Regions from separate parts of the Crassaminicella indica genome, predicted to be linked through region 2. Evidence: a T-box and tRNA genes for the amino acid it is inferred to sense, from the RefSeq annotation. Region 2 holds a T-box; the other regions hold tRNA genes.
The links. The T-box of region 2 lies ahead of proS (proline--tRNA ligase). A T-box ahead of a tRNA ligase gene usually reads a tRNA of that ligase, here a tRNA-Pro.

Region 1 (7,916 bases), 1.3 Mb from region 2:
AAACTAATATTAAGAGAAGATATTACTGGTGTTGTTGTAACTCATGGAACAGATTCCCTTGAAGAAACTGCTTATTTACTAGATCTTACTATTAACAGTACAAAACCTATTATTATAGTTGGTGCAATGAGAAATAGTTCTGAACTTGGTTATGATGGTTCAAGCAATCTTTCTGCTGCCATATGTACTGCTATATCTGAGCAAGCAAAAAATAAAGGTGTTTTAATAGTAATGAATAATGAACTAAACGCTGCTAGTGAAGTCACAAAAACACACACATTGTCCTTAGATACTTTCAAATCTATGGAATTTGGTCCTTTAGGAATTGTTGATAATGATGAAGTAATATTTTATAGAGATATTACAAAGCATGCTCATATAGAAACAGCAACTATTGAAACAAACGTAGATCTAATCAAAACTGCTGTAGGTATGGATGCTAGATTAATTAAATATTGTGTAGATTCAGGTGCTAAAGGTATCATCATTGAAGCAATGGGAAGAGGTAATGTGCCTCCTGCAATGGTTGAAGGTATTCAATATGCAATTGATCATAACGTAATAATAGTTATGGTATCTAGATGTCCTATGGGAAGAGTACTCGACACCTATGGCTATGAAGGCGCAGGAAGACACTTAAGAAATCTTGGTGTTATTTTAGGAGGAAACCTCCCTGGACAAAAAGCTAGAATCAAACTTATGCTAGCTTTAAGTATCACAAAAGAAAGAAAAATTATTAAAGAAATATTTGAAAAAGATTTTTATAGATAAAGAATCAGGATTTTTATATCCTGGTTCTTATACTAATACCTCCATAATTACATATTCAGAATTCTTATTTAAATCAATAAAAGATTTTCCTATCTTTATTAAAGGCCTTGTAGGCATTTGTTTATTAATCAACACAATTTCACCAATATCTCCTGTATTTAATTTTACAATATTTCCAACATAAAAGTTTGAAATATTCCAAAGAAATTGATTTGCAATATACGGATCTAACGCACCAAATCTATCTTGTGCAATGAGTTCAGCAACCTTAAAAGGAGATTCTTTAGATTTATATACTCTCTCTGATGTCATCGCATCAAATATATCTGCAATAGCAATAATTCGTGCAAATTCATGAATACGTTCTCCCTTAAGTCCTAAAGGATATCCTCTACCATCTATTCTTTCATGATGCTGAAGCACAGCACAACATATATCGAATTTAATTTCATCTTGTCTTTGAAGCATTTCATAACCTAATGTTGCATGTCCTTTCATAATTTTACACTCATTCCTAGACAATCTTCCCGGTTTATTTAAAATTTCTTTAGGAATTTTTGATTTTCCTATATCATGCAACATTCCTGCTACACCTAATTCATTTAACTCATTCTCAGTATAATTCATCCATTTTCCAATCATTACAGATAAAATACATACATTTATAGAATGCTTATAGGTATAGTCATCTACAATCTCAAGTCTTCTTAAACGTGACAATACATTATTATCTATCATCACTTCTTGTATTAAATGAGAAACTGATTCTTGTATAATTTCAGATTCAATCTTTTTTCCAAGGCTTACTTCTTCATAAACTCTTTTAAAAGATGCTAAACTTTTTTGATATTGTTCATTTAATCTTTTATCTATTTTATTATTTAAATTATATTCTAATACTTCTTCTTTTACTGCATCTTGTTCCATAACATAAACATATATAATATTCATATTCTGTATGCGCTTAATATGTTCATCTGTTATTCTTGTTCCTTGAGTTAAAAACACCAAATCATATTTTCCTATAATATCTTGAGCCAAAACCATTCCTTCTTTTAAATCTTTTGTACTTATTAATTTCATCCTATATCCCCTCTTTCAGGATAAATAGCCTTTTCCTTGATGTTATATATTTCTACATATTTCTCTATATTCCTCCAATATCTATCATTTTTTGATTAGTATCTTATAATTTTGTGGCCGCATTTTGAACAATAATTTTCTTCATCGTCTATAGCTTCACCACAAAATCTACAATACGCTAATCCTTTGATCCTATAAATACGTGCCTTCATCCTATTTTTCTGTGCTTCCATTCTTTGAATTTCTCTACATTTTCCTTTAATCTGCCCTACAGGCATACTACTATCATTGCTAAGAAAATATTTATATACTAATTCTCCAATATATAATTTTGCTTCTTCTATCTCATCTTCAATATTTTTTAGATCAAGCTTTAATTCAGTTATTTCAATAATTTCATCTGTTTTCTGTGATATTTTCTTAGTACCTGATGATACCTTATCCGCTAATTTATCTAAAAAATCCACTATTAACACTCCCCTTCTAATATCAATATATTCTATATTTTGATATTAGATATATATATAGGGATCCAACTCAAGAAATTAAAAAAGAGTTAAAAATATAATTCATCAAACAGTAGCTAGATGTTCAGAAGATGAATTATTTAATGATTTTTCATCAGTTTACCAAAAACTCAATTCTCTTAAAAACAAAATGAAGTCTATTGTATATGCAAAAAGCTTTTATAAATAATTAAACTTTGAAGTTGGATCCCTATAGATAAACAACATCAACATAAAAAAAGAAATATATAAAGATAAGTGAATGACTTTGATAACTTTTGTAAAAAAACTTACTGAAATTTCATAAAAAATACGTTAAGAACCTTCATTGTTTGAACGAAGTGAGTTTTGAAGGTTTAGTATTTTTTCATGAAATGAAGTTTTGTTTTTTCAAAAGTTATCTGGAATGAACTATCTTTTATATTTCATTTTAAAGTTGGATCCCTATATATATACTATAAATGTTCATTAATCCTTTTAAGTATGATATATTATAATATATTAGTAAAAAATAGGAGTTGATATTTTGGAAATCATACAATATAATCTTGAAGAAACATTACATATGCCAAAAAATTTTTTAGATCTATATGGTGATGCAAATTTTGCTATATTCGATATTGAGACGACAGGTCTAAACCCTCGTTTTCATAAAGTCATTCTTATAGGGCTTTTATACATAGAAAATGGTAAAATTTCTATAAAACAATTTTTCTGCAACAATAAAAAAGAAGAAAAGGAACTATTATCTGCCTTTAAAGAAGAAATTCAAGAATTTGATATTTTAATAAATTATAATGGAAACACATTTGATATCCCTTTTTTAAATAAAAGATTTTTAGCCAATGAAATTGATTATTCTATTAAAACCTACCAAAGTATTGATCTTCTCAAACTAATTAGAAGGGTTCAAAAAAAACTTAATCTTAATAATTGTAAGCTAAAATCTGTAGAAGCGTATTTAGGTATTCATAGAAATGATAAAATTTCAGGTAAAGAAAGTGTTACCCTTTATAATCAATATGAAAAAGAAAAAAACAAACAAATAAAAGATATTATTCTGCTTCACAATTATGACGATCTATATTATTTTAGTAAAGCTTTTATGATATTAGATAAGATTCATATTGAACAAATTCTCCAAGCCTTTCCTCAAATTTTTCATATTTATAAAAAAAATACATGCTATATTTCAAAGCAATATATTAAAGACAATTCTTTTCATTTAGAAGGAGTCTATAAAAATAATCATATAAATAACTATATCGCTTATGAAAATGGTTTTTGTTTTGAATATGTAAAAAATACAAATACTTTCAAAATCAAAATTCCATTATATAAAGGTCGTCTTTCTTCTGGTGATAAATGCTTATATATTGATCTGTGTGATTTTTCATTTCCTTGTAGAAAAAATCAATCAAATGATTTCATTCCTGAAAATATTATTCTATTCAAACAGAACAATCATATAAAGCCTTTAGATATTCACTTATTTATATCAAAGCTTATACCATATATTTTTAATCAAATGCAATAAAAAACAAGCTCAAATGAGCTTGTTTTTTATTGGTGCCCAGAGGCGGAATCGAACCTCCGACACGGGGATTTTCAGTCCCCTGCTCTACCGACTGAGCTATCTGGGCAAATATTCATCTATATATTATATATGGTGGGCCTTCAGGGATTCGAACCCCGGACCTGCCGGTTATGAGCCGGACGCTCTAACCAACTGAGCTAAAGGCCCCTATAAAAAAAAATGGTGGGCTTGGGAGGACTCGAACCTCCGACCTCACGCTTATCAGGCGTGCGCTCTAACCACCTGAGCTACAAGCCCCAATCAATGGTCGAGGTGGCAGGATTTGAACCCGCGGCCCTCTGGTCCCAAACCAGATGCGCTACCAAACTGCGCTACACCTCGATTTTTTTTATGATTGGCAGGGGCAGAAGGACTTGAACCCTCGGCACGTGGTTTTGGAGACCACTGCTCTACCAACTGAGCTATACCCCTAAAATGGTGGGCCTTCAGGGACTCGAACCCCGGACCTGCCGGTTATGAGCCGGACGCTCTAACCAACTGAGCTAAAGGCCCTCATTTGGCGGAGAAGGCGGGATTCGAACCCGCGCACCGATTACTCGGCCTAACGGTTTAGCAAACCGTCCTCTTCAGCCTACTTGAGTACTTCTCCAAATCTGGCGGAGGGGGTGGGATTCGAACCCACGGCCCCTTTCGGAGTCACTGGTTTTCAAGACCAGCTCCTTAAACCACTCGGACACCCCTCCATATTTGGTGACCCATCCGCGGCTCGAACGCGGGACACCTTGATTAAAAGTCAAGTGCTCTACCGACTGAGCTAATGGGTCTTATGGCTGGGGTAGCAGGACTCGAACCTACGAATGCCAGAGTCAAAGTCTGGTGCCTTACCGACTTGGCGATACCCCATTATTTTATGGCGGGTCCACAGGGACTCGAACCCCGGACACACGGCTTAGAAGGCCGTTGCTCTATCCAGCTGAGCTATGAACCCTTATTGGAGCGGATGATGGGAATCGAACCCACGCTACCAGCTTGGAAGGCTGGAGTTCTACCATTGAACTACATCCGCATATCTTGGAGCGGAAGACGGGATTCGAACCCGCGACCCTCGCCTTGGCAAGGCGATGCTCTACCACTGAGCCACTTCCGCAATTAATTGGTGGAGGAGAGTGGATTCGAACCACTGAAAGCTTAGCTAACGGATTTACAGTCCGCCCCCTTTGGCCACTCGGGAACTCCTCCTAATTCTTTGGAGCTGGCGAAGGGAATCGAACCCCCAACCTGCTGATTACAAGTCAGCTGCTCTACCGTTGAGCCACACCAGCACATTTATTGGCGACCCGGAAGGGGCTCGAACCCTCGACCTCCAGCGTGACAGGCTGGCATTCTAACCAACTGAACTACCGGGCCATAATCAAATTTTAATGGTGGGCGCAATAGGGATCGAACCTATGACCCCCTGCTTGTAAGGCAGGTGCTCTCCCAGCTGAGCTATGCGCCCAAAATGGTGACCCATCCGGGAATCGAACCCGGGTTACCGCCGTGAAAGGGCGGTGTCTTGACCGCTTGACCAATGGGCCTTAATGGTTGCGGAGGCAGGATTTGAACCTACGACCTTCGGGTTATGAGCCCGACGAGCTGCCAGCTGCTCCACTCCGCGATATTTTGGTGCCGGGGACCGGAATCGAACCGGTACGGTCTGTAAGGACCGCAGGATTTTAAGTCCTGTGCGTCTGCCAGTTCCGCCACCCCGGCATTCTTTGGCTCCAAGGGTGGGACTCGAACCCACAACCTATCGGTTAACAGCCGAGTGCTCCACCATTGAGCTACCTTGGAACACAAACCAGCGGCGACCTACTCTCCCAAGGCGTCTCCGCCTAAGTACCATCAGCGCTGAAGGGCTTAACTTCTGTGTTCGGTATGGGAACAGGTGTGACCCCTTCGCTATTGCCACTGGATTTTTTTGAGGACAAGATATATTTTATCTCGTTTTTCGCAGTTTGTCAACACTTTTTTAAAGAATTTGCATTTTTTCAGTCCTACACAAATCCTTATACATACTAATGTTGAGTTAAGACAAAATTTATTTTACCACCTTGCTAGAATTTTGTCAACTGCTTTTTTATACCCTCAAAACTAAACAATGCATATTTTGGTCAAGCCCTCGACCTATTAGTATCGGTCAGCTAAAGACATTACTGCCCTTACACCTCCAACCTATCAACCAGATCGTCTTTCTGGGGTCTTACTGGATTAACTCCATGGGAAATCTTATCTTAAGGGGGGCTTCGCGCTTAGATGCCTTCAGCGCTTATCCCTTCCGTACATAGCTACTCAGCTGTGCCACTGGCGTGACAACTGATGCACCAGAGGTACGTCCATCCCGGTCCTCTCGTACTAAGGACAGCTCCTCTCAAATTTCCTACGCCCACAGCGGATAGGGACCGAACTGTCTCACGACGTTCTGAACCCAGCTCGCGTGCCTCTTTAATGGGCGAACAGCCCAACCCTTGGGACCTACTTCAGCCCCAGGATGAGACGAGCCGACATCGAGGTGCCAAACCTCCCCGTCGATGTGGACTCTTGGGGGAGATAAGCCTGTTATCCCCGGGGTAGCTTTTATCCGTTGAGCGATGGCCCTTCCACTCGGAACCACCGGATCACTAAGCCCGACTTTCGTCCTTGCTCGACCTGTGTGTCTCGCAATCAAGCTCCCTTCTGCCTTTGCACTCTTCGCGCGATTTCCGACCGCGCTGAGGGAACCTTTGGGCGCCTCCGTTACTCTTTAGGAGGCGACCGCCCCAGTCAAACTGCCCACCTGACAGTGTCCCAAAGCTGGATTCACAGCTTATGGTTAGAACTTCAGTATTACAAGAGTGGTATCCCAACGTCGACTCCACACACACTGGCGTGCATGCTTCTCAGTCTCCCACCTATCCTGTACATGTAATACCAAAATCCAGTGTCAGGCTACAGTAAAGCTCCACGGGGTCTTTCCGTCCTGCTGCGGGTAACCGGCATCTTCACCGGTACTACAATTTCACCGAGTCTATTGTTGAGACAGTGCCCAAATCGTTACGCCTTTCGTGCGGGTCGGAACTTACCCGACAAGGAATTTCGCTACCTTAGGACCGTTATAGTTACGGCCGCCGTTTACTGGGGCTTAAGTTCTGTGCTTCACTTTCGTTAACACTTCCCCTTAACCTTCCAGCACCGGGCAGGCGTCAGCCCCTATACATCGTCTTTCGACTTAGCAGAGACCTGTGTTTTTGCTAAACAGTCGCTTGGGCCTATTCTCTGCGGCCACCTCGGGCTTGCACCCTAACGTGGCACCCCTTCTCCCGAAGTTACGGGGTCATTTTGCCGAGTTCCTTAACAATAGTTCTCTCGCTCGCCTTAGGATTCTCTCCTCACCTACCTGTGTCGGTTTGCGGTACGGGCACCTACAATCTCGCTAGAGGCTTTTCTTGACAGTGTGGAATCAGTAAGTTCGCTACTTGTTTTTCGCTCCCCATCACGTCTCAGAATTATCGAAACGGATTTGCCTATCTCGACTTCCTAAACGCTTGGACGCACACAACCAACGGTGCGCTTAACCTATCCTCCTGTGTCACCCCATTGCTCAAACGATTTTCGGTGGTACAGGAATTTCAACCTGTTGTCCATCGCCTACGACTTTCGTCCTCGGCTTAGGTCCCGACTAACCCTGAGTGGACGAACCTTCCTCAGGAAACCTTAGGTTTTCGGCGGGCAGGATTCTCACCTGCCTCTCGCTACTCATGCCAACATTCTCTCTTGTATACAGTCCACTGCTCCTTACGGTACAGCTTCAACCCGTATACAATGCTCCCCTACCCATCCCAAAGGGATGCCGTAGCTTCGGTGACAGGTTTGAGCCCCGGTAATTTTCGGCGCAGGATCACTCGACTAGTGAGCTATTACGCACTCTTTGAATGAATGGCTGCTTCTAAGCCAACATCCTAGTTGTCTATGCAATCCCACATCCTTTTCCACTTAACCTG
Region 2 (7,916 bases):
AAGCAATGACTAATTTAAGTGGTTTGGAATTTGAAGATTTAGTTACTATTCAAGATGTAGCTATAGTACTCCAAAGAACAGAAATGGTTATGCGTATTGTTTCTGAGATAGATAAATATATTAGCGAATTAGGAAATGAAGGACGCCTTGTAAGTATGCAGTTAGAAGAATTATTAGCCAATGTCAAAGAAGATGGAAAATATGTAGTTGAAGATTATATGGTGAAGGATGAAAATGTAAATTATAATACAGTAAGTAGGCAAATAAAAAATCTATCTTCTGAAGAACTATTGGATTTATCTAATATTGGCAAGATTTTAGGCTATAATGGAACCTTGAATGATTTATTAGATATACCTGTTTCACCACGGGGTTTTAGAATTTTAAGTAAAGTTCCAAGACTGCCTATGTCTGTAATTCAAAATGTAGTAGAGCATTTTAGCGATTTTCAGAGCATATTAAAAGCATCTATAGAAGAACTAGATGATGTAGAAGGAATTGGTGAGATTAGAGCAAGGGCTATTAAAGAAGGACTAAGAAGGGTACAAGAACAAGTACTACTAGATCGACATATTCGTTAAATAAAAAAGCACCAAATATTGGTGCTTTTTAGTATAAGCTGTATTTTCCAAGAGTATTAATATTTTTACATTGTTTAGTTAATATTTCATGAATATCAAGGTCTAGTGAATTACAAATCGCTACTAGATAGAATAAATGATTTCCCATTTCTTCGTTTATTTTGTCTTTGCAAATATCACAAAGATCTCCAGAAATATGATTTTCTAAAAAATCCTTTAATTCATCATAAGAAATATCTTTTGGTATTTCTTGTGCCTTTGCATTGATATGAATACATCCACAGCTTGTAGCGGCTTTTATAATAGATCTATTTACTCTTGCACAACTCTCTTGATATTTTGATATAATATCAAGAATACTTTTATGTCGAATAAGCACTTCTGAAACACTATTCTGAAATTTATGAAGAATAGAATTGTCCATTGATCTTATCACCTCTGTAAAAAAGTTCTACTCAAGTTTATTCTAGCATATTATAGATAAAAGTTAAAGGTTATTAGATTAAATTTAATTTTAGAGTTGAAAATAGGAAAATTAGCCTGTTTCGTGGTAAAATATGAGAAAAAAGGGGATATTATTCTGAAAAATAAAGTTGACAATGCTTGTAACGTGTGGTAAAATAAATATTTTCTTGACAGAACCTACCCCTTATTGTATACTGAATATAGGGAATGTACAATGTGGGAGGTTTTGCTGGATGTTCAATATCGGTGATAAAGTGGTTTACCCTATGCATGGTGCAGGGATTATTGAAGCCATAGAAGAAAAAGAGATATTGGGGAAGAAGCGTAAATATTATATTATGAAGATGCCTCTAGGAGATATGAAAGTAATGATCCCTCTTGATAATGTAGAAGATATCGGATTAAGAGAAATCGTATCTTTAAAGGAAGTAGATCAAGTAGTAGCTGTATTAAATGACGATATTTCTAAGATGCCTAAAAACTGGAATAGACGATATAGAGCAAATATGGATAAGATAAGAAGCGGAGATATTTATGAGGTTGCTATGGTTGTGAGAAATTTAACCTTAAGAGATAGAGAAAAAGGTTTGTCGACAGGAGAAAGAAAGATGCTAGCGAATGCAAAACAAATCCTAATAAGTGAGATTGTATTGGCTAGAGGCATAGAAGAAAAGGTTGCTGAAGATTTAATTGACACAGCTATTCAATAATGTGAAGCGTCGTGATGACGCTTCACTTTTATCATTGCAGATATGTTTTACCAAAATATACAAATTTTGTTGAAATTAGATCGTGTTTAGTTATAAAATAAAATTAGCATGGTTATACTTTTAAAACAGGAGGTGAAGAAATATGTTCAACAAAATCGTAAGAGGTGCATTAACCTTAGCGGGTGCTTCAGTTGGTTATGCAGCTGCTATATTCTTGATAAAGCTGGCTAAAGTTCAAGACTTTGTACAAATGCCAGAGATTACACCTGTTATGGGAATTGTTGTGAGTGTTATAGGTGCGATATTAGGTGGAATTATATTTTTTACTATTACTCCGTGGTTGATGAAAAAAGGTTTAAGTTCAGCAAACTGGGTAGAGGGAGAGCTTCAAAAAATTCCTACTATGGATATGGTTATTGGAGCTTTAGGATTAATCATTGGGTTGGTTATTGCTTATTTAATTAGCAGCTTGCTAATGGGGATATCTATTCCATTAGTTGGACCTATTTTATCTATCATGCTGTATATATTTTTAGGATATTTAGGTGTGAGCTTAGCAACGAAAAAAAGAGAAGACTTAGGGAATATTTCTATGCTGTTTAAAAAGAATATAGCAGCTAAGGAAAAGGTAGAGACAAAGAAAGAAAATAGTGGTATTCCTAAAATATTAGATACTAGCGTGATAATTGATGGTAGAATTGCAGATATCGTGCAGACAGGCTTTGTAGAAGGACCTATTGTGATTCCAGAGTTTGTTCTTGAAGAATTAAGACATATTGCAGATTCATCAGACAGTCTAAAAAGGGCAAGAGGTAGAAGAGGGTTAGATATTTTAAATCGTATCCAAAAGGAATTGCCTATAGAAGTAAAGATTACAGATAAAGATTTTGAAGAGGTGTCAGAAGTAGATATAAAATTATTAAGACTTGGTCAATTTATGGGTGGAAAAGTTGTTACAAATGATTATAATTTGAATAAAGTTGCTGAACTTCAAGGAGTACCTGTACTGAATATTAATGAGCTTGCAAATGCCATAAAACCAGTAGTTCTGCCTGGCGAGGAAATGGTTGTACAAGTGATAAAAGAAGGAAAAGAATCAGGGCAGGGAGTAGCGTACTTAGATGATGGAACAATGATTGTTGTAGAAGGTGGAAGAAAACATATTGGAGAGACTATGGGGGTTCTTGTTACTAGTGTGTTGCAAACTGCTGCAGGAAGAATGATTTTTGCAAAGCCTAAAATGATGGTTGATAAAACGGCATAATCGTTTATAATAAAATTGTACCCAGCATATGCTGGGTTTTGTTTTGAAATAAATGAGGTGAAAATTTTGAGAAAAGAAAAATTTGTTTCTGTGATTATTGCGGCAGCAGGAAAAGGGAAAAGAATGAATAGCCATATTAATAAACAGTATTTGAATATAGGAGAAAAGCCTGTACTTGCTCATACTATCGAAGTTTTTAATAAGTGCTCTTTTATTGATGAAATAATTGTTGTAACACATCCTGATGAAGTTGCATATTGTAAAGAAAAGGTGATAAATTTTTTTGGGCTTGAAAAAGTAACAAAGGTTGTAGCAGGAGGTAAAGAACGTCAAGAGTCGATATTTAATGGGTTAAAGGCAGTATATCAAAAATGTGATATTGTAGTTATTCATGATGGTGCAAGACCGTTTGTAAGAGAAGAATATATTTTAAAGAGTATAGATGAGGCGATAAAGCATAAAGCCGTAGGGGTAGGTGTACCTGTAAAGGATACAATCAAAGTAGTGGATGAGGAAAAAAATATTAAAAATACGCTAAATAGAAATGTTCTTTGGGCTATACAAACTCCACAGACCTTTGACTATCAGTTGTTGTTGAGAGCCCATAAAAAAGCGATAGAAGATGGATATTTGGGTACAGATGATACTGTGTTAGTTGAAAGATTGGGTGAAAAAGTGAGAATGCTTATGAGTAGCTATGACAATATAAAAATAACTACACCAGAAGATTTGTATATAGGAGAAGCTATTTTAAGGAATAGAAAATAGGAGGTTTTTTATGCGTATTGGTATGGGATATGATGTACATAAATTAGTTGATGGAAGAAAACTTATATTAGGTGGTGTTGAAATACCATATAAAAAGGGACTATTGGGACATTCTGATGCAGATGTACTCCTTCATGCTATAAAGGATGCATTGCTTGGAGCAGCAGCTCTTGGAGATATTGGAAAGCTATTTCCAGATACGGATGATAAGTTCAAGGGGGTTTCTAGTATAAAATTGTTATCAGAAGTAAATACTATTCTTCATACTAAAGGATATATAGTAAATAATATTGACAGTACGATTATTGCACAAAAGCCTAAAATGGCTCCATATATAGAGCAAATGAGAAGAAACATAGCAGATACTTTAGGGATAGGAGTAGATGCTGTGAATGTAAAGGCAACTACTACGGAAGGATTGGGCTTTACAGGAATGGGTGAAGGTATTGCAGCTCAAGCTGTTGCAAGTATTATAAGATTTTCTGTTGACAAATAAGCCAATATTGGTTAATATGTATTTAAGTTTAATTAAAAATGGTAAAAGCTGTGATAGGGAATAGTAGGATAGATGATTCTTTAAGAGAGCAAAGTTCATAGGCTGAGAGACTTTGTAAGAGGTATCTTTTCGAACCCGCCCTGGAGCTTAAGACTGAAAATCAGTAAGTCTTTACGGAGCTAGACCGTTATATCTAGTTTGAGAGGATTCTTTTGAATTAATTAGAGTGGTACCGCGGAAAATTATGCCCTTTCGTCTCTAGATGTAGACGAAGGGGTTTTTTTATGAAAGACTTTGTTGTTTTGATTAGAAATAAGATATTGTCTATGAAGAAAGGAGAAGGGATATGGCAAAGAAGGAAAAAGCATTTGTAAAAGATATAACACCTATGGAGGTTGACTTTCCACAATGGTATACAGATGTTATTAAGAAAACGGATATGGTAGATTATTCACCAGTAAAAGGATTTATGGTTATTAAACCTTATGGCTATGCTATATGGGAAAATATTCAAAGCTATATGGACAAAAGATTCAAAGATACAGGACATAAAAATATGTATTTTCCATTACTTATTCCAGAAAGCTTATTAAAAAAAGAAGCAGAGCATGTTGAAGGATTTGCACCAGAGGTAGCGTGGGTAACTCATGGGGGAAATGAAAAGCTTGCAGAAAGACTATGTGTACGACCTACATCAGAAACTATTATCTGTTCTATGTATTCAAAATGGTTAAATTCATATAGAGATTTACCTTATCTTTATAACCAGTGGTGTAGTGTTGTAAGATGGGAAAAATCTACAAGACCTTTCTTAAGAACATCAGAGTTTTTATGGCAAGAAGGACATACTTTGCATGAAACGGAAGAAGAAGCACAAGCAGAGACTATTCAAATGCTTAACATATATAAAGAAACAGCAGAAGAATTATTAGCGATTCCTGTTATAACAGGAAGAAAGAGTGAAAAAGAAAAGTTTGCAGGAGCTCAGGCTACTTATACGATGGAAGCATTAATGCATGACGGTAAAGCACTTCAAGCTGGTACATCTCATAATTTAGGGCAGCATTTTACAAAAGCATTTGATATTACATTCTTAGGAAGAAATGGAGAAATGCAGCATCCATACCATACATCGTGGGGTGTATCTACAAGATTAATTGGCGGTATTATAATGGTTCATGGAGATAATAGAGGATTAGTACTTCCTCCTAGAGTAGCGCCAACTCAAGTGATTATTATTCCTATTGCACAGCATAAGGAAGGTGTCTTAGACAAAGCTTATGAGCTTAAGAAAGCTTTAGGAGAAGATATTAGAATAGAAATTGATGATAGTGAAAACAATTCACCAGGTTGGAAGTTTAATGAATGGGAAATGAAAGGAGTTCCAATCCGTATAGAGATAGGTCCTAGAGATATAGAAAATAATCAAGTAATGATTTTTAGAAGAGATACCTTAGAAAAGCAAGCTGTTCCAATGGAAGGATTAAAAGAGACAGTAACAAAATTGTTAGATGATATTCATTATAATATGTTAGAGAAAGCTCGTAGATATAGAGATGAAAAAACTTATTATGTAGAAAATTTTGAAGACTTTAAGAAAAAGCAAGAAGAAAAACCTGGTTTTGCAAAGGCTATGTGGTGTGGAGATCGTGCATGTGAAGAACGAATAAAAGCAGAAACAGGTGCGACGATAAGATGTATTCCATTTGAGCAAGAGGATTTGGGAAATAAGTGTCATTTTTGCGGAAAAGAAGCAAAGCATATGGTATACGTAGCAAGAGCATATTAAAAGAGGTGGTTATCATGATAACCACCTTCATTTATAAATAAAAGGGAAAGGGGATTTAAAAATGAGAGCATCAAAACTGTATTTAAATACTTTAAAGGAAGTTCCTTCAGAGATTGAAAAAATATCAGAAAAGCTACTCATTAGAGCTGGTATTATGAGAAAGGTTGGGGGAAGCTATGCCTATTTGCCATTAGGATACAGGATTATTGAGAAAATAAATAAAATAGCAAAAGAAGTATTCGATGAAGCAGGAATACAAGAATTTACTATGCTTTCACAAGCAAGTGAAGAATTATATGCACAACTTGTGAAAAAAGACTTAAAGTCGTATAAGCAGCTTCCGTTTGGATTTTATCAAGTGCAAACAGTGTGTCAAAATGCGGAAAATAAAAAAGGAAATATCAATTTTTCTATAGTTACTTTTGATAAAGATTTAGAGGGCTTAAATAAACACTTTGAAGCTTTACACACATATTATGAAAAAATATTTAAAAAATGTGGATTACCTACAGTACAAGTGAAGGATATCCACAATGAAGAAGAAATATTATCTGGTAAATTTGTAAGGATTTCTGATGAAGGAAAAGAAGAAATCGCTTTATGTAAGGATTGTGGTTATAAGGCTACAAGAAAACGAGCAAAATGCATTGTAGATCTACCTAAACAAGATGAGGAAATGTATCCATTAGAAGAAGTTTATACACCAAATGTAAAAACTATTGAAGAACTAAATAAATTTTTGGATGTAGAAGAAGAACGACTAATGAAATGCTTATTACTAAAAGGAAAGGATAAATTTATAGCAGCATTTATTCGCGGAGATAGAGATTTAAATTTAACAAAGCTAGAAGATGGGCTAAATTTAGAACCGATGGAACTAAGTTTTGCAGAGGCTGAAGATGTAGAGCGTATTACAGGTGCAAAGACAGGTTTTGCAGGTCCAATAGGGATAAAGGATGTTACTATAGTTGTAGATGATGAAGTAGTAGAGATGAAAAATGCTATAGCAGGTGGGAACAAAACAGATTATCATATTAAAAATGTAAATTATGAAAGAGATTTCAAGGCTGATTATATTTTTGATATAAAAACCATAAAAGAAGGAGACAAATGTCCGAAATGTAATGGGCATATATCAATTAAGAGAGCTACCCAATTTGGGCAAATAAAGAAACTAAAAACAGACTATAGTCAACAATTAGGAGTTACATTTATTGATGAGCTTGGAAAAGAAAAACCTGTGTTTATGGGTAATTATATATTAGATATTACAAAAATATTATTTGGTATTGTAGATGCTAATCATGATGAAGGTGGAATTATATGGCCAATGAGTGTTGCACCTTTTCATGTAATAATTACTGTAGTGAATGTAAAGAAGGAAGAACAAGTCCTTTTAGGAGAAAAAATATATAAAGAATTATTAGATGCAGGCATTGAAGTATTGTTAGATGATAGAAACGAAAGAGCAGGAGCTAAGTTTAAAGATGCAGACCTTTTAGGTATTCCTATAAGAATTACGGTAGGAAAAAAAGCAGGAGAAGGTATTGTGGAGTATAAAATAAGAAATAAAGAAGAAAAAGAAGAGATTACTTATAATCAAGCAGTTTCAAATGTATTAAATATGTTAAATGTTGTTATAGATAAATAACTTCAAAAGTTATCAAAGTCATTCACTTATCTTTATATATTTCTTTTTTAATGTTGATGTTGTTTATCTATATAGTATAAAATAAAAGGACTAAAGGGTAAAATAGCATATAAGGGTAAATCAGTTGATAATAAATGTATTTTTCGATATAATGAATGAATATAAAAAGTTTTTTAATTAGGAGGAGCTTGT
Region 3 (7,916 bases), 780 kb from region 2:
GGCCCTTCCACTCGGAACCACCGGATCACTAAGCCCGACTTTCGTCCTTGCTCGACCTGTGTGTCTCGCAATCAAGCTCCCTTCTGCCTTTGCACTCTTCGCGCGATTTCCGACCGCGCTGAGGGAACCTTTGGGCGCCTCCGTTACTCTTTAGGAGGCGACCGCCCCAGTCAAACTGCCCACCTGACAGTGTCCCAAAGCTGGATTCACAGCTTATGGTTAGAACTTCAGTATTACAAGAGTGGTATCCCAACGTCGACTCCACACACACTGGCGTGCATGCTTCTCAGTCTCCCACCTATCCTGTACATGTAATACCAAAATCCAGTGTCAGGCTACAGTAAAGCTCCACGGGGTCTTTCCGTCCTGCTGCGGGTAACCGGCATCTTCACCGGTACTACAATTTCACCGAGTCTATTGTTGAGACAGTGCCCAAATCGTTACGCCTTTCGTGCGGGTCGGAACTTACCCGACAAGGAATTTCGCTACCTTAGGACCGTTATAGTTACGGCCGCCGTTTACTGGGGCTTAAGTTCTGTGCTTCACTTTCGTTAACACTTCCCCTTAACCTTCCAGCACCGGGCAGGCGTCAGCCCCTATACATCGTCTTTCGACTTAGCAGAGACCTGTGTTTTTGCTAAACAGTCGCTTGGGCCTATTCTCTGCGGCCACCTCGGGCTTGCACCCTAACGTGGCACCCCTTCTCCCGAAGTTACGGGGTCATTTTGCCGAGTTCCTTAACAATAGTTCTCTCGCTCGCCTTAGGATTCTCTCCTCACCTACCTGTGTCGGTTTGCGGTACGGGCACCTACAATCTCGCTAGAGGCTTTTCTTGACAGTGTGGAATCAGTAAGTTCGCTACTTGTTTTTCGCTCCCCATCACGTCTCAGAATTATCGAAACGGATTTGCCTATCTCGACTTCCTAAACGCTTGGACGCACACAACCAACGGTGCGCTTAACCTATCCTCCTGTGTCACCCCATTGCTCAAACGATTTTCGGTGGTACAGGAATTTCAACCTGTTGTCCATCGCCTACGACTTTCGTCCTCGGCTTAGGTCCCGACTAACCCTGAGTGGACGAACCTTCCTCAGGAAACCTTAGGTTTTCGGCGGGCAGGATTCTCACCTGCCTCTCGCTACTCATGCCAACATTCTCTCTTGTATACAGTCCACTGCTCCTTACGGTACAGCTTCAACCCGTATACAATGCTCCCCTACCCATCCCAAAGGGATGCCGTAGCTTCGGTGACAGGTTTGAGCCCCGGTAATTTTCGGCGCAGGATCACTCGACTAGTGAGCTATTACGCACTCTTTGAATGAATGGCTGCTTCTAAGCCAACATCCTAGTTGTCTATGCAATCCCACATCCTTTTCCACTTAACCTGTACTTAGGGACCTTAGCTGACGGTCTGGGCTGTTTCCCTCTCGACTATGAATCTTATCACACATAGTCTGACTCCTAAAATTATGATTACGGCATTCGGAGTTTGATAGTCTTCGGTAACCGGTGAGGGCCCCTAGGACATTCAGTGCTCTACCTCCGTATCACAACTTTTAAGGCTAGCCCTAAAGCTATTTCGGGGAGAACCAGCTATCTCCGAGTTCGATTGGAATTTCTCCGCTATCCACAAGTCATCCCAGCCTTTTTCAACAGACATGGGTTCGGTCCTCCACGAAATTTTACTTCCGCTTCAACCTGCTCATGGATAGGTCACCCGGTTTCGGGTCTACGGCATACAACTAAAATCGCCCTATTCAGACTCGCTTTCGCTGCGGCTCCGTAGCATAACTACTTAACCTTGCTGCATACCGTAACTCGTTGGCCCGTTCTACAAAAAGTACGCGGTCGTTCATAAAAAGAACTTCCACTGCTTGTAAACATAGGGTTTCAGGTTCTATTTCACTCCCCTCCCGGGGTTCTTTTCACCTTTCCCTCACGGTACTATGCGCTATCGGTCACCAGGTAGTATTTAGCCTTGGGGGGTGGTCCCCCCTGCTTCCCACAAGGTTTCACGTGTCTCGTGGTACTCTGGAGTATACTCGAAAGTCTTCTTGTTTCGCCTACAGGACTATTACCTTCTACGGTGAGCCTTTCCAGACTTCTTCGACTACAATACCTCTTTCTTAATGAGTATATCCACAACCCCTAAAGAAAATTCTTTAGGTTTGGGCTAGTCCCCTTTCGCTCGCCGCTACTTAGGGAATCGAGTTTTCTTTCTCTTCCTCAGGGTACTTAGATGTTTCAGTTCCCCTGGTATGCCTACCATTACCTATGGATTCAGTAATGGTTACTTAAGTATTACCTTAAGTAGGTTTCCCCATTCGGAAATCCCCGGATCAACGCTTGCTTGCAGCTACCCGAGGCTTATCGCAGCTTACCACGTCCTTCATCGGCTCCTGGTGCCAAGGCATCCGCCCTATGCTCTTTATAGCTTGACCAGTAAAAATTGTATTTTATATGCATTGTTCAGTTTTCAAAGTACATGTGGTGGAGACGAGGGGGATCGAACCCCTGACCCCCTGCGTGCAAGGCAGGTGCTCTCCCAGCTGAGCTACGTCCCCATAATTAACTTTTGAAGGTTTGATCCTTCAAAACTATACAGTATAAGTTAAGCCTTTCTCCTTAGAAAGGAGGTGATCCAGCCGCACCTTCCGATACGGCTACCTTGTTACGACTTCACCCCAGTTATTGATTTCACCTTCGGCAGCTTCCTCCATAAGGTTAGATAGCTGACTTCGGGTGCCCCCAACTCCCGTGGTGTGACGGGCGGTGTGTACAAGACCCGGGAACGCATTCACCGCGGCATTCTGATCCACGATTACTAGCAACTCCAGCTTCATGTGGGCGAGTTGCAGCCCACAATCCGAACTGAGACTGGCTTTTAGGATTTGCTCCAGATTACTCCTTCGCTTCCCGTTGTACCAGCCATTGTAGCACGTGTGTAGCCCAGAACATAAGGGGCATGATGATTTGACGTCATCCCCACCTTCCTCCGAGTTATCCCCGGCAGTCTCTCTAGAGTGCCCATCCGAAATGCTGGCAACTAAAGACAAGGGTTGCGCTCGTTGCGGGACTTAACCCAACATCTCACGACACGAGCTGACGACAACCATGCACCACCTGTCTCTCTGTCCCCGGAGGGATTTCACCGATTAAGGTTAATGCAGAGGATGTCAAGTCCTGGTAAGGTTCTTCGCGTTGCTTCGAATTAAACCACATGCTCCGCTGCTTGTGCGGGTCCCCGTCAATTCCTTTGAGTTTCAGTCTTGCGACCGTACTCCCCAGGCGGAGTGCTTAATGCGTTAGCTGCGGCACCGAAGGGATGAACCTCCGACACCTAGCACTCATCGTTTACGGCGTGGACTACCAGGGTATCTAATCCTGTTCGCTCCCCACGCTTTCGTGCCTCAGCGTCAGTTACAGTCCAGAGAGTCGCCTTCGCCACTGGTGTTCCTCCTAATATCTACGCATTTCACCGCTACACTAGGAATTCCACTCTCCTCTCCTGCACTCAAGCCAATAAGTTTCCAAGGCTTACTACGGTTGAGCCGTAGCCTTTCACCCCAGACTTTATCGGCCGCCTACGCACCCTTTACGCCCAGTGATTCCGGATAACGCTCGCCCCCTACGTATTACCGCGGCTGCTGGCACGTAGTTAGCCGGGGCTTCCTCCTAAGGTACCGTCAGTTTTCTTCCCTTAGGACAGAGTTTTACGACCCGAAGGCCTTCATCACTCACGCGGCGTTGCTGCATCAGGCTTTCGCCCATTGTGCAATATTCCCCACTGCTGCCTCCCGTAGGAGTCTGGACCGTGTCTCAGTTCCAGTGTGGCCGATCACCCTCTCAGGTCGGCTACTGATCGTTGCCTTGGTGAGCCGTTACCTCACCAACTAGCTAATCAGACGCGGGCCCATCCTATACCGCTAAAGCTTTGACTCATGTACCATGCGATACTAGAGCTTTATCAGGTATTAATCCCGGTTTCCCGAGGCTATCCCTGTGTATAGGGCAGGTTGCCCACGCGTTACTCACCCGTCCGCCGCTTTCCACTAATCAAATCTCCCGAAGGATCATTGACAGCTTCTCGCTCGACTTGCATGTGTTAGGCACGCCGCCAGCGTTCATCCTGAGCCAGGATCAAACTCTCAAATAAAAGAATTCGAATTGAACGTTTCTCGTTTATAACGAGTATCTGGCTTAATTTCTTACACTGTATAGTTTTCAAAGATCAAATGGTGCCCAGAGGCGGAATCGAACCACCGACACGGGGATTTTCAGTCCCCTGCTCTACCGACTGAGCTATCTGGGCATTTTGGTCGAGGTGGCAGGATTTGAACCCGCGGCCCTCTGGTCCCAAACCAGATGCGCTACCAAACTGCGCTACACCTCGATATTTTTTCATGTGGCGGAGGGGGTGGGATTCGAACCCACGGCCCCTTGCGGAGTCACTGGTTTTCAAGACCAGCTCCTTAAACCACTCGGACACCCCTCCGTATTTGGTGACCCATCCGCGGCTCGAACGCGGGACACCTTGATTAAAAGTCAAGTGCTCTACCGACTGAGCTAATGGGTCTAGTATGGCGGGTCCACAGGGACTCGAACCCCGGACACACGGCTTAGAAGGCCGTTGCTCTATCCAGCTGAGCTATGAACCCATATTGGTGCGGGTGGAGGGACTTGAACCCCCACGCACAAGGCGCTAGATCCTAAGTCTAGTGCGTCTGCCAATTCCGCCACACCCGCGATATAAAATTTGGTGGAGGAGAGTGGATTCGAACCACTGAAAGCTTAGCTAACGGATTTACAGTCCGCCCCCTTTGGCCACTCGGGAACTCCTCCTAATTCTTTGGAGCTGGCGAAGGGAATCGAACCCCCAACCTGCTGATTACAAGTCAGCTGCTCTACCGTTGAGCCACACCAGCACATTTATTGGCGACCCGGAAGGGGCTCGAACCCTCGACCTCCAGCGTGACAGGCTGGCATTCTAACCAACTGAACTACCGGGCCATAATCAAATTTTAATGGTGGGCGCAATAGGGATCGAACCTATGACCCCCTGCTTGTAAGGCAGGTGCTCTCCCAGCTGAGCTATGCGCCCAAAATGGTGACCCATCCGGGAATCGAACCCGGGTTACCGCCGTGAAAGGGCGGTGTCTTGACCGCTTGACCAATGGGCCTTAATGGTTGCGGAGGCAGGATTTGAACCTACGACCTTCGGGTTATGAGCCCGACGAGCTGCCAGCTGCTCCACTCCGCGATATTTTGGTGCCGGGGACCGGAATCGAACCGGTACGGTCTGTAAGGACCGCAGGATTTTAAGTCCTGTGCGTCTGCCAGTTCCGCCACCCCGGCATTCTTTGGCTCCAAGGGTGGGACTCGAACCCACAACCTATCGGTTAACAGCCGAGTGCTCCACCATTGAGCTACCTTGGAACACAAACCAGCGGCGACCTACTCTCCCAAGGCGTCTCCGCCTAAGTACCATCAGCGCTGAAGGGCTTAACTTCTGTGTTCGGTATGGGAACAGGTGTGACCCCTTCGCTATTGCCACTGGATTTTTTGAGGACAAGATATATTTTATCTCGTTTTTCGCAGTTTGTCAACACTTTTTTTAAAGAATTTGCATTTTTTTAATCCTACACAAATCCTTATACATACTAATGTTGAGTTAAGACGAAATTTATTTTACCACCTTGCTAGAATTTTGTCAACTGCTTTTTTATACCCTCAAAACTAAACAATGCATATTTTGGTCAAGCCCTCGACCTATTAGTATCGGTCAGCTAAAGACATTACTGCCCTTACACCTCCGACCTATCAACCAGATCGTCTTTCTGGGGTCTTACTGGATTAACTCCATGGGAAATCTTATCTTAAGGGGGGCTTCGCGCTTAGATGCCTTCAGCGCTTATCCCTTCCGTACATAGCTACTCAGCTGTGCCACTGGCGTGACAACTGATGCACCAGAGGTACGTCCATCCCGGTCCTCTCGTACTAAGGACAGCTCCTCTCAAATTTCCTACGCCCACAGCGGATAGGGACCGAACTGTCTCACGACGTTCTGAACCCAGCTCGCGTGCCTCTTTAATGGGCGAACAGCCCAACCCTTGGGACCTACTTCAGCCCCAGGATGAGACGAGCCGACATCGAGGTGCCAAACCTCCCCGTCGATGTGGACTCTTGGGGGAGATAAGCCTGTTATCCCCGGGGTAGCTTTTATCCGTTGAGCGATGGCCCTTCCACTCGGAACCACCGGATCACTAAGCCCGACTTTCGTCCTTGCTCGACCTGTGTGTCTCGCAATCAAGCTCCCTTCTGCCTTTGCACTCTTCGCGCGATTTCCGACCGCGCTGAGGGAACCTTTGGGCGCCTCCGTTACTCTTTAGGAGGCGACCGCCCCAGTCAAACTGCCCACCTGACAGTGTCCCAAAGCTGGATTCACAGCTTATGGTTAGAACTTCAGTATTACAAGAGTGGTATCCCAACGTCGACTCCACACACACTGGCGTGCATGCTTCTCAGTCTCCCACCTATCCTGTACATGTAATACCAAAATCCAGTGTCAGGCTACAGTAAAGCTCCACGGGGTCTTTCCGTCCTGCTGCGGGTAACCGGCATCTTCACCGGTACTACAATTTCACCGAGTCTATTGTTGAGACAGTGCCCAAATCGTTACGCCTTTCGTGCGGGTCGGAACTTACCCGACAAGGAATTTCGCTACCTTAGGACCGTTATAGTTACGGCCGCCGTTTACTGGGGCTTAAGTTCTGTGCTTCACTTTCGTTAACACTTCCCCTTAACCTTCCAGCACCGGGCAGGCGTCAGCCCCTATACATCGTCTTTCGACTTAGCAGAGACCTGTGTTTTTGCTAAACAGTCGCTTGGGCCTATTCTCTGCGGCCACCTCGGGCTTGCACCCTAACGTGGCACCCCTTCTCCCGAAGTTACGGGGTCATTTTGCCGAGTTCCTTAACAATAGTTCTCTCGCTCGCCTTAGGATTCTCTCCTCACCTACCTGTGTCGGTTTGCGGTACGGGCACCTACAATCTCGCTAGAGGCTTTTCTTGACAGTGTGGAATCAGTAAGTTCGCTACTTGTTTTTCGCTCCCCATCACGTCTCAGAATTATCGAAACGGATTTGCCTATCTCGACTTCCTAAACGCTTGGACGCACACAACCAACGGTGCGCTTAACCTATCCTCCTGTGTCACCCCATTGCTCAAACGATTTTCGGTGGTACAGGAATTTCAACCTGTTGTCCATCGCCTACGACTTTCGTCCTCGGCTTAGGTCCCGACTAACCCTGAGTGGACGAACCTTCCTCAGGAAACCTTAGGTTTTCGGCGGGCAGGATTCTCACCTGCCTCTCGCTACTCATGCCAACATTCTCTCTTGTATACAGTCCACTGCTCCTTACGGTACAGCTTCAACCCGTATACAATGCTCCCCTACCCATCCCAAAGGGATGCCGTAGCTTCGGTGACAGGTTTGAGCCCCGGTAATTTTCGGCGCAGGATCACTCGACTAGTGAGCTATTACGCACTCTTTGAATGAATGGCTGCTTCTAAGCCAACATCCTAGTTGTCTATGCAATCCCACATCCTTTTCCACTTAACCTGTACTTAGGGACCTTAGCTGACGGTCTGGGCTGTTTCCCTCTCGACTATGAATCTTATCACACATAGTCTGACTCCTAAAATTATGATTACGGCATTCGGAGTTTGATAGTCTTCGGTAACCGGTGAGGGCCCCTAGGACATTCAGTGCTCTACCTCCGTATCACAACTTTTAAGGCTAGCCCTAAAGCTATTTCGGGGAGAACCAGCTATCTCCGAGTTCGATTGGAATTTCTCCGCTATCCACAAGTCATCCCAGCCTTTTTCAACAGACATGGGTTCGGTCCTCCACGAAAT

Region 1: it has a tRNA-Pro gene. The T-box ahead of proS (proline--tRNA ligase) is inferred to sense a tRNA for this amino acid. The anticodon was not compared.
Region 3: it has a tRNA-Pro gene. The T-box ahead of proS (proline--tRNA ligase) is inferred to sense a tRNA for this amino acid. The anticodon was not compared.

What each region holds. Positions count from the first base shown of each region.
Region 1 covers NZ_CP078093.1:64,338-72,253, forward strand. The annotation lists gene KVH43_RS00295 (asparaginase) at 1-771, shown strand, start outside; gene KVH43_RS00300 (HD-GYP domain-containing protein) at 799-1,854, opposite strand; gene KVH43_RS00305 (zinc ribbon domain-containing protein) at 1,950-2,321, opposite strand; gene KVH43_RS00310 (ribonuclease H-like domain-containing protein) at 2,887-3,897, shown strand; tRNA gene KVH43_RS00315 (tRNA-Phe) at 3,928-4,003, opposite strand; tRNA gene KVH43_RS00320 (tRNA-Ile) at 4,028-4,104, opposite strand; tRNA gene KVH43_RS00325 (tRNA-Ile) at 4,118-4,194, opposite strand; tRNA gene KVH43_RS00330 (tRNA-Pro) at 4,202-4,278, opposite strand; tRNA gene KVH43_RS00335 (tRNA-Trp) at 4,293-4,368, opposite strand; tRNA gene KVH43_RS00340 (tRNA-Ile) at 4,373-4,449, opposite strand; tRNA gene KVH43_RS00345 (tRNA-Ser) at 4,455-4,546, opposite strand; tRNA gene KVH43_RS00350 (tRNA-Ser) at 4,552-4,640, opposite strand; tRNA gene KVH43_RS00355 (tRNA-Lys) at 4,646-4,721, opposite strand; tRNA gene KVH43_RS00360 (tRNA-Gln) at 4,725-4,800, opposite strand; tRNA gene KVH43_RS00365 (tRNA-Arg) at 4,809-4,885, opposite strand; tRNA gene KVH43_RS00370 (tRNA-Gly) at 4,890-4,963, opposite strand; tRNA gene KVH43_RS00375 (tRNA-Gly) at 4,970-5,044, opposite strand; tRNA gene KVH43_RS00380 (tRNA-Tyr) at 5,052-5,136, opposite strand; tRNA gene KVH43_RS00385 (tRNA-Thr) at 5,145-5,219, opposite strand; tRNA gene KVH43_RS00390 (tRNA-Asp) at 5,228-5,304, opposite strand; tRNA gene KVH43_RS00395 (tRNA-Val) at 5,320-5,395, opposite strand; tRNA gene KVH43_RS00400 (tRNA-Glu) at 5,400-5,474, opposite strand; tRNA gene KVH43_RS00405 (tRNA-Met) at 5,479-5,554, opposite strand; tRNA gene KVH43_RS00410 (tRNA-Leu) at 5,561-5,649, opposite strand; tRNA gene KVH43_RS00415 (tRNA-Asn) at 5,656-5,730, opposite strand; rRNA gene rrf (5S ribosomal RNA) at 5,736-5,852, opposite strand; rRNA gene KVH43_RS00425 (23S ribosomal RNA) at 6,047-7,916, opposite strand, start outside.
Region 2 covers NZ_CP078093.1:1,323,870-1,331,785, forward strand. The annotation lists gene disA (DNA integrity scanning diadenylate cyclase DisA) at 1-581, shown strand, start outside; gene KVH43_RS06225 (nucleoside triphosphate pyrophosphohydrolase family protein) at 610-1,005, opposite strand; gene KVH43_RS06230 (CarD family transcriptional regulator) at 1,280-1,756, shown strand; gene KVH43_RS06235 (PIN/TRAM domain-containing protein) at 1,899-3,020, shown strand; gene ispD (2-C-methyl-D-erythritol 4-phosphate cytidylyltransferase) at 3,087-3,788, shown strand; gene ispF (2-C-methyl-D-erythritol 2,4-cyclodiphosphate synthase) at 3,799-4,284, shown strand; T-box leader at 4,326-4,547, shown strand; gene proS (proline--tRNA ligase) at 4,631-6,073, shown strand; gene proS (proline--tRNA ligase) at 6,135-7,724, shown strand.
Region 3 covers NZ_CP078093.1:545,804-553,719, forward strand. The annotation lists rRNA gene KVH43_RS02605 (23S ribosomal RNA) at 1-2,441, opposite strand, end outside; tRNA gene KVH43_RS02610 (tRNA-Ala) at 2,489-2,564, opposite strand; rRNA gene KVH43_RS02615 (16S ribosomal RNA) at 2,630-4,156, opposite strand; tRNA gene KVH43_RS02620 (tRNA-Phe) at 4,237-4,312, opposite strand; tRNA gene KVH43_RS02625 (tRNA-Pro) at 4,317-4,393, opposite strand; tRNA gene KVH43_RS02630 (tRNA-Ser) at 4,407-4,495, opposite strand; tRNA gene KVH43_RS02635 (tRNA-Lys) at 4,501-4,576, opposite strand; tRNA gene KVH43_RS02640 (tRNA-Arg) at 4,582-4,658, opposite strand; tRNA gene KVH43_RS02645 (tRNA-Leu) at 4,663-4,746, opposite strand; tRNA gene KVH43_RS02650 (tRNA-Tyr) at 4,758-4,842, opposite strand; tRNA gene KVH43_RS02655 (tRNA-Thr) at 4,851-4,925, opposite strand; tRNA gene KVH43_RS02660 (tRNA-Asp) at 4,934-5,010, opposite strand; tRNA gene KVH43_RS02665 (tRNA-Val) at 5,026-5,101, opposite strand; tRNA gene KVH43_RS02670 (tRNA-Glu) at 5,106-5,180, opposite strand; tRNA gene KVH43_RS02675 (tRNA-Met) at 5,185-5,260, opposite strand; tRNA gene KVH43_RS02680 (tRNA-Leu) at 5,267-5,355, opposite strand; tRNA gene KVH43_RS02685 (tRNA-Asn) at 5,362-5,436, opposite strand; rRNA gene rrf (5S ribosomal RNA) at 5,442-5,558, opposite strand; rRNA gene KVH43_RS02695 (23S ribosomal RNA) at 5,753-7,916, opposite strand, start outside.